2 regions of the Ensifer sp. Root558 genome follow, and region 2 is predicted to be linked to the other one. Evidence: predicted binding sites of a transcription regulator. Region 2 holds the regulator's gene; the other holds the start of a gene.
What was found. Region 2 encodes LexA, which represses DNA repair genes until DNA is damaged. Its sites were predicted from a motif close to TGTTCNNNNTGTGTTCNG; they were not measured.
Positions count from the first base shown of each region.

Region 1: the regulator LexA is predicted to act here: its motif matches at 1,365-1,382, upstream of ASD63_RS28850 (DUF763 domain-containing protein).

Region 1 covers NZ_LMGC01000035.1:513,264-517,866, reverse strand. The annotation lists gene ASD63_RS28855 (phosphotransferase) at 1-32, shown strand, start outside; gene ASD63_RS34620 (hypothetical protein) at 251-1,141, shown strand; gene ASD63_RS28850 (DUF763 domain-containing protein) at 1,424-2,716, shown strand; gene ASD63_RS28845 (hypothetical protein) at 2,799-3,296, opposite strand; gene ASD63_RS28840 (hypothetical protein) at 3,456-3,704, opposite strand; gene ASD63_RS28835 (glutathione synthetase) at 3,834-4,603, opposite strand, start outside.
Region 2 covers NZ_LMGC01000035.1:358,866-363,468, forward strand. The annotation lists tRNA gene ASD63_RS28170 (tRNA-Asn) at 71-145, opposite strand; gene ASD63_RS28175 (hypothetical protein) at 305-598, shown strand; gene ASD63_RS28180 (thermonuclease family protein) at 810-1,544, shown strand; tRNA gene ASD63_RS28185 (tRNA-Cys) at 1,697-1,770, shown strand; gene ASD63_RS28190 (hypothetical protein) at 1,977-2,309, shown strand; gene lexA (transcriptional repressor LexA) at 2,398-3,120, opposite strand; gene ASD63_RS28200 (hypothetical protein) at 3,357-3,653, opposite strand; gene ASD63_RS28205 (hypothetical protein) at 3,977-4,603, shown strand, end outside.

The DNA.
Region 1 (4,603 bases), 150 kb from region 2:
TCCGCGCGGGCGTGCACGCCTTTGCGGCGTAGTCCGATCATCCTCTCACCGGGATTTGCTTCGGCCCACCTCATCCGAACGCGGTTCGATGTCCGCCATTGGGCGCGATGTGGACTTCGCGCCTCGGTTGACAGCATCGAAAAAAGCCGTTCGGCTCTCGTTTTTTTGCGCAATCGGGGAACAGCGGGCCAAGCCTATTCGTTGAATGAGACGGGAAAATGTGTCGGAACGAGGAGGGGTTCGCGAAGCGATGTCGGGTGAGCCATCAAATCGCCCCGGTGCGTATATTTCGTTTCCCTACGACCGAACCATGCTGGGAGAGTTTCGGCGTGCTTTTCCCCCGGCCAGATGGAGCGACGATAGGCGCAATTGGTTTATTCCGGGCAAGACTGCCGACCGCCGGTTTACCAGATGGATGGACGGCCAATTGTCGGAACGGGATCCGTTCGGTGAAGCAAAGGGCAGGGACGCTTACGACTTCGATCCCATCGGCAGCCCGTATCTGGAGGCAGGCGATGACCTTTGCCTGCTAACACCTTTCTCCCGCACCATCGTTGAGGAATTGCGACAGGTGCCGTGGGCGCATTGGGATGACAATTCCAGGACGTGGCATGTTCCGTTCCGCTCCTACGAGGAATTGCGGAAACGGTGGCCTGTGATCGAAGCGGCCGCCCGCCGCAATGAACCGGATGCACGAAAGCAACGTCGACTTGCGTCGCGGGGGTCCGCCGAGGAACTGGAAGCGAGAAGTCGCAGCGTCGAACGAAGAAGACGACGATACCCTGTTCCTGCGGCTTTTCCACCGCGGCTCGGGCGTGCCGTCTCCACTGAAACTTACGGCGTCATAATATTCATCGGGGTTTCACAGGAGATTGTCCCTCGAACTTTCTCCTGCTCGTATCCATTCATGAACAATAGCCTGATGGAGTTTGTCTGGGCCTCCTGGCGGCCCGCAACACTGTCGGAATTGGTCTCTGTATGGCCGGCACGCACCGGTCCCGATCATCGAAGCGGCTGGTGGCTTCCAGATCTGGAGGAACTGCGGGTTTCCAGGAAGCACGCCCGAACTCGAGAGCGCCGGCGCGCGGCATCCAGCTCCCATCGGGCGATTGCCGACGCGGGACGACCAAAGGCACATTGATCGCTTTTGAAGCTGCGTCATCTACAATTGCGGGAGGCAAGACGCAGCAGAGGGTGCACGATCCATGGGAGATGGAGAGCAGGCAGAAGGCCATTCTCCGCTGACACGCCACACGATATTGCCGAAATCGTCGGGAACCAGAAGACTACCCCTCTTGTCGATCGCCACGCAACGGCGCCTTCCAACCACAAAATAGCACGGGTTGCGACTTGTTCCCGGCGGTAGGAACGTTTGAAGAACTTTCCCCTGTCACAATGCCTGTAAGCGGCCTATAAGACACGAATGGTTCAGCGAGCTGGAAGTGCAGATCTCCCTCTTCATGGCGGCAGGGTTCCCCCGTGGCTCGGCGATCGCATGACGAAGCTCGGGACGATCATCGCCGAAGCCATCGTCATCGAATACGGCCGTGACGAGTTTCTGCGCCGTCTGGCCCATCCTTTCTGGTTCCAGTCCTTCGGCTGCGTCATGGGCATGGATTGGCACTCATCCGGCATCACCACCAGCGTCATCGGCGCTCTCAAGCGCGGTCTCGCTCCTCGTTCGCGGGATCTCGGGATAAGCGTCTGCGGCGGTCGCGGACGACATTCGCGGCAGACGCCAGACGAACTGATCGCCATCGGCAACCGCGTCGGCATCGATGGTGCCGGCCTTGCGGCCACCAGCCGGCTTGTTGCAAAGGTCGATAGTGCCGCGGTCCAGGACGGCTTCGACCTCTACCTGCACGGTTTCATCGTCGCTGACGATGGCAAATGGGTGGTGGTACAGCAAGGCATGAACGGCGATAAACGCCAGGCCCGGCGCTATCATTGGTTGTCGGAGGGCGTTTCCAGCTTCGTCGACTCTCCCCATGCGGCGATCGAGGGAAAAGGTCAGGGGGAAATCGTCAATCTCGCAGACAGACGGGCTGCCGCATCACGCCACGGGCAGCTTGAGCTTTTGGCATCGCTTGGGCCTGACCGAATTGTCCGGGAAGTCGTCGCTCTGGATCCAAAGGTTAAACCGAAGGAGGCCGATCAGCCGTTGCTCCCACATCTCGTGATGCCGGCACATCACGACGTACGGGAGGAAAACGTCAACATGCGACGGCTGCATGCGACACTTTCTGCGGCTGCCGATCGCGGGCCGGAAGATTTCGAGCAGCTTTTGATGGTTCCGGGCGTCGGTGCCCGTACGGTCAACGCGCTCGCGATGGTGGCTGAAGTCGTTCATGGCGCGCCTTGCCGTTTCGCCGATCCGGCGCGGTTTTCGCTTGCGCACGGTGGCAAGGACCGCCATCCGTTTCCCGTGCCCCTCAAGGTGTACGACCACACGATCGCCGTCATGCGATCGGCCGTGACGAAAGCGCGGCTCGGACTTGGCGAGGAACTGGAGGCGCTGAAGCGTCTTGACGACCAGGCACGGCAGCTTGAAAGATACGCCACCGGCCCGGACCTTAAGGAAATTGTTGCCGGAGAGTTTCGCCACTCGCCCGAATGGGGCGGTCGCAGTGTGTTTGGATGGGAGGAGACTGGCGGATCGGCCGAGCAGAAGTCGCTGGAACCGACGCCGTCGAACGCTCACCGTCAGGCACGCTAGAAAATCGAGTGGCCGGCGCTGGTTCAGCGAGGTGAGCTTCAGCCGAGGGGCAGGAGCGAGATATTCCTTGGGGAAGGATGCCTTAGCCGATCTTCTCTCCCACCTCCAATAGATAAGCATCATAGCCGAACAACAAATCCTGGCTCAGGTCCTTGCCGTCGAACCGCGCTATAAAGTCGTCAAGGTCGGCCTGACGCGAGAAGCCCATCGCCATGGCAGACATGCTTTCGATGTCGCCCTCCTCGTCCTCGTAAGTCGCGCTCATTTCCAGGACACCCAACCGATCGAAGTTCGCTTGCATGTGGAATGAAAGCCAGACCAGGTATTCCAGCGGGTAGCCGGGATTCCTCCCGTATGTCACCACAAAGGGATAAGCTGAACGGAACCGGCTGGCCAGAACTTCGCCATCGGTGGCAAAGACGAGCAGATCGCTATCCTCATCGAGGTTGTGAAGTTCGATTGTCAAATCATGCTTGCGCAACGCAACGTAGCCGCCAAGTTGGTCCCACGGCAAGGAAGTCAAGATGATCTCGCGCCATCGTGTGATGGCGACATCGAGATCGGTGCGGACCAAGAACATGAAGAAACCCTACAGCGTCACGACACAATCAAGAGCTTTCAGACTTGCATAGTGCACGCTGTAGTCAATCGATATTAGCGCCGCCTAAATTCATGGTAACGAGGGAGTTATCATGATTTGAGAGGCGCCGGCGAACATCAGCTTCGCCGGCTGGCGGATCTATCGCCAGTATCCCCGCCCGGTATCGACCGATGACCGTCCCACGACGTAGCCGATGGTAAAGGCGAGAGCGCCGATCAGCAATCCGAGAGTGGTCGCGGTGTGAGGATGATCTGCTGCGGCAGTCGCGACAGCGCTCGTCTCTCTCTTCACTGCTTCGGTGGCTGTCTGCGCAGCTTTGCGAACGCCAGCGAGAGGTTCTTCGGGTGTGCCGGTAAAGCCGGCTTTTAGATCGTCGTCTTTGGCCATCGCCTTCTTCTCCTATCGCGTATGCAGGAGAAACCGAGGACAGCGCCATCGGTTCCGAATCCTTGGAAAGATCTTTTTTAAAGCACCAATTTGCTAGCGACCTTGTGCCCAGAGTTCTTCGGCAAAGTCCTAGTGGGTCGACAAGATCCGGTTGTTCAACGCTCCCTGATACGTCTTCCTGGTCGCAATTTTGTTCTCCAGCGACTCGAGGATGTCCTCGCAGAAGTCGACGTCGTAGAGTTCACGAATGGTCTGGAGACCACCGGGCGTGAACACGTTTATCTCAAGCAGCTTGTCGCCGACGATGTCGAGGCCGACCAGGAACATGCCATCTTCGACAAGCTTCGGGCGTAAGGTCTCGGCGATCGCCAGCATTTCCTTTGTCACATGCGCCCGTTTTGGCGTCCCACGCGCGTGAATATTGGAGCGCACGTCTCCCTTCGCGGGAACGCGCCTGAACGCAGCGTAGACGTCGCCGCGCTGCAAAGGTCGCCCGTTCATGAGAAACAATCTGGTATCTCCTTCCGACGCCTTCGGAAGGTAACATTGCGCAATGAGATAGCCGACCTCACCCACCGCATCGATGATTTGATTTAGGTTGGATTCGGTGCTGCTTCCGACCCGAAAAACGTTCTTGCCGCCAGATCCCTGTAGCGGTTTGATGATTACGCCGTCTGAATGATCGTCGATAAACGCCCTGATCTCCTCGATGTCCTTGGAAATCAAAGTGGTCGGACGAACGATGGCCGGGAAATCCTGGAAGTAAAGCTTGTCTTGCGCCAAGGCCAGACCACATGGGTCGTTGACGACGATCGTGCCTCTTTCTGCGGCAAGCCGACCAAAATTTGCACCCGCATGCGCGGCCCAGGGGCGAGTATCGGCATCCAGCGACGGATCGT
Region 2 (4,603 bases):
TCACCTGGAGAACATAGGTGCAAAATGAAAAAGAGCCATTCGCATCGCTGCAAATGGCTCTTTTAGAAAGTGGCTCCCCGGGCCGGATTCGAACCGGCGACCTGTCGATTAACAGTCGAATGCTCTACCGCTGAGCTACCAGGGATCATCCGCGCCGCTGTTGTGCTGTGCGCTTCAGAAGTGAGGCTGCTAATACGCATGCTTTTCTGATTTGCCAAGCGCTTTTTTCAAAAAAAATGACAAGTTCCGTTGCGAGGCTGTGGAGAAGTCCCCAATTGTGGGAAAACACGCCGGATAGGGAATGATGAATAAAAACAGGAAGCAGACGCATTTCGGCATTGATCCGCAAACACGACAGATCGTGCTGGGAAAATGGCGTATCGCGTTGCCCGACTCGCCCCTGCTGCGCATCCTGCTGGGTTCGCTGCTGGTGTTTTGTGGTTTTCTCGGTTTCTTGCCCGTGCTGGGCTTCTGGATGATACCGTTGGGCCTGATCGTGCTTTCCCACGACATTCCCTCGGTTCGCCGCCGCCGTCGTCGTCTGGCCGTCTGGTGGGCGCGCTGGCGCGGGAAGGCCAACTCGTCGAACGGCTCCTGAGGCGGACGCCGATTTAACGATCTTGTTGTCGAGGGCAGGGCGGTCGGCAGTTTTGGCCGTCCCGTAGCAATTCCGAATCTCTCAACAAGGGCCGTGGCCGCGCAGGCGAATGACCGGTTCCTGGCGGTCTTCCCCTCTGTTGGGGTGCCCTCGAAAACTTTTCGGCAACCCATCAAACGCATAATGCGGTCTCGAATCAGGATGGGGACCGATGGCCAAAGCCACTACGAAACGTCGACGCCGCAGTTCGGGCCGAAGCACCAGCAAACAGGGCGGCATGGCGCCGTGGTATCTGGCCGCAGCGCTCACCCTTGGCGGCGTCATGGCCTACGACCATCGCGCCGAGTTGCGGCACTGGCCGGTGGTTTCCGATGTCATGGCCTTTGCATCGCGATCGGAAACGAAGCCGAAGCCTCAGCGCGCGGTTCCTGAAGCGCAGGAGCGCGTTGCCCAGCAGGCGGATAGGCACAAACCGAATCCGAAGCCCAACCCGGCGACGAAGGTTGCCCTGGCCGCCCCGGTGCCGTCGGTGAATGTCGGCGTCACGCCGCCAACCCCTCTCGTGCGGCCGAATGAAGAGGTGAAGACGGCATCCATCCGTACCGATCAGTTCTATTTTTGCGGCATTCGCAACGACAACTGCGTGATCGATGGCGCGACCTTCGTCTTCCATGGCGAGACGATCCGCGTCGCCGATGTCGATGCGCCGCGAATCCGCCAGGCAAGCTGCGACAAGGAGCGTTCGCGCGGCTTCTACGCCAAGCAGCGCCTGCGCGAATTGCTGAATGCAGGCGACTTCAGGCTGATCTCGGCGGGAGGGCGATCAGATGCCAAGGCCGGCGAGAAACTGCGCCTGGTCACCCGCGGTGACCAATCTCTTGGACGTGTACTCGTTTCCGAGGGGCTCGTGCGGCCGTGGGAAGGGCGCCCGACGCCCTGGTGCTGAGATCAGCTGGGAGACGATCGGCGGACATCGTCGATCGTTCTGTGGAAAGTATCCGTCCTGCAAATCGACGGCGCGTTTTTCAGAAAATGCCTCTTGCGGTTTTTCTGCAATCATTCTAAATCCGCGCCAACGCTTGGTTATCCGAGCTGTGAGGCCTCGTGGCGGAGTGGTGACGCAGAGGACTGCAAATCCTTGTACCCCGGTTCAATTCCGGGCGAGGCCTCCAATAATCTCACCTCGTTAAATTTGGTTTGGCGTTCTGCCTTAGGGCAGCGCGGTAAAATTCGCGACACGTCCGCGCAAGCCACGTCGCCTATGCCTCCGTCGGATCTTATCGCTTCGGTGAATTCGGTAGAGGGGGAACGATGACTCCGCTGAGATCAACCGTATCGGTAGCGTCCGTCAACATTAAGAACGGAGGCAATGGCATCAATGAAAAAGAGACTGATCCTGACGGCGTTGGCGTGTTTTGCGGCGACCGCTATGGAGGCGCGCGCGGACGACCTGGTTTTCCAGCTGAAGAACAACACCGGCGCGGTACTGACGAATTTCTATACGTCGCCGGTCGGCGTCAATGAATGGGAAGACGATGTTTTCGGTCGGCAGGTCCTGAACCCCGGCGAGAGCATGGAGATCACCATTGCCGACGGGCGGGACGTCTGCAAATACGACATGCGATTCGAATTCGAGGAAGGCTCGGCCCTCGATACGACCGAGGACACGCAGGATCTCTGCGAACTCGGCGAATACACGATCCACGAATAAGCGATCTGGATTTCAGGTCGCCTTAAACGGAAAGAGCCTCGCCACTTTCAGTGGCGAGGCTCTTTTGATTCGGCGTTCTGCCTGGAATTCAATGGTAGCGGCGGATCAGCCCGACGAGCTTGCCCTGGATCTTCACGCGATCCGGTCCGAAAATGCGCGTCTCGTAGGCGGGGTTGGCCGCTTCGAGCGCAATCGACGCGCCCTTGCGACGGAAGCGCTTCAGCGTCGCTTCCTCGTCGTCCACGAGCGCCACGATGATGTCGCCGGGATTGGCCGAGTTGCCGTTGCGGATGATCACCGTGTCGCCATCGAAGATGCCGGCCTCGATCATCGAATCGCCCTTTACTTCGAGGGCGTAATGCTCGCCGCTGCCGATCATGTCGAGCGGAACGGTAATGTCATGGGTGTTGTTCTGGATCGCCGAGATCGGCACGCCGGCAGCGATGCGCCCCATCACCGGGACGGAAACAGACGTGCTTTCGGCGACCGGCGCCGGCTTCGGCGTGGCAGGAGCGGCGGCCGGCGGCTTTCCGAGGCTGCCCTCGATCACGCTCGGCGAGAAGCCCCTGCGCGGCTGTTGCTGGCCGGCGGCGTAGGCTTCCGGAAGCTTGATGACTTCGAGCGCGCGCGCCCGGTTCGGCAACCGGCGAATGAACCCGCGTTCTTCGAGCGCCGTGATCAAACGGTGAATGCCGGACTTCGACGCAAGGTCGAGCGCATCCTTCATTTCATCGAAAGACGGCGGTACGCCCGACTCCTTCATGCGTTCGTGGATGAACAGAAGCAATTCCTGTTGCTTGCGGGTCAGCATGGCACGTCGCTCCAGAGGCGTGAAACAAATCAAGAACAGACACTATCTGTTCCATATGTGTTCCGCAAGTGCCTAAAATTCCGTGAATTCAGGCAATTGGCTGCTTCTGTGGGGGGCGATTGGTCACTTTTGCGGGAGCGGGGCGGTTTTCGGCGACGGTTGCGTCCCAAAACAGCGCCGGGCAGGTCAATCGCGCGCGTGATTCGAACGAATCGCGGCTCTCTTCGCGGAGAGACTTAAGTCGCTTGCGAGGCCGAGCAGGCGTCTTCGAACTCCTTCACCGTTTCGGCGCTGTTGTCTTCCGGAAGCACTGCGTCGGCCGCATCGGTCGCAACGGGCGTATCGCCGTCATAAACGAAGGACTGGATGTAGAAGGCGAGCGCGCCCTTCCAAACATTGCGTCCATCGATCTGATGGCACGGCACGGCCCGTTCGAAATCGGTCTGGAGTTCATCCACCGTCGCGGCACTGAGCTTGACGTCAGGCATATTGGGCGATGCGACTATCGAAGCGAGAAGCAGGGCGGCAAGCACGGTGATCGTCCACTTGATGAAGGGGTGGGACTACGGGTTGGTAAACGATGTGAACCGCGCTTTCGTTCCGAAGTCCAGCAAGCATGGCGATCACTCTGCCATGTTCAACAGCTCTTTGCCCGCAGGCTGTGGCTGATTTGCGCCAGCCGCTCGATCTCAACCTCGTCTCGGCCGTTCTTCATGGACCGGCGCGGAGAATGCATCGGAGCTGCCAGCTTTCGCATCGGGCCTGGGGCGCGCAAAAATCCCTGCGGGGAAGGGCCTTCACCGTCTCGACAGGCCTCTAAAAAAAGATAACTTTGCGTGGAAAGTGGGGTGGTTGCATGCATAGATTGTCGTTGGTGGTGCTCGGCCTGTTGCTCACGGCTGGAGCGGCGTCTGCCGAAGAAGGGCGTTCGAATATCTGGAAACGGATCAACGCCTGGACGGTGGGATCCGATCGCTCCCTGGGCGGCTCGTGTTACGCGGCGACGAGCTATGACGCCGGCGCTATCCTTCGTATCGGCTTTTATCCGCGGGGATCGACGAACCTGGCGTTTCTTTCGATCGGCAATGCCGAATGGAAGTCCATCGAGCCGCAGCGGGAATACGATGTTGCCTTGCAGCTCGACCGTGGTCGTCAGTGGCCGGCCGTTGCGTTCGGTGTTGATCTGACCGGCGCCAGGGCCCTTGTCGTCAACTTTTCCAACACCGACTTCTTTACCGAATTCGTTCGCAAGAACACCTTGGCGCTGGCCTTCGAGGGGCGCGTCGTCGCGAGCCTCAGCCTGCGTGATTCGATGAAGGCGGTAAGCGAGATGTTCAAGTGCCAGGAGGCGGTGAGCGCCTTGATCCCGAATGGCGGTCAGGGAGCGGCGAACGATCCCTTTGCGGGTGCCGGTGGCAATGCGCCGAACAACGATCCCTTTGCCGGCGGCGGCCAGACCAAGTCGTCGAAAGATCCTTTCGCC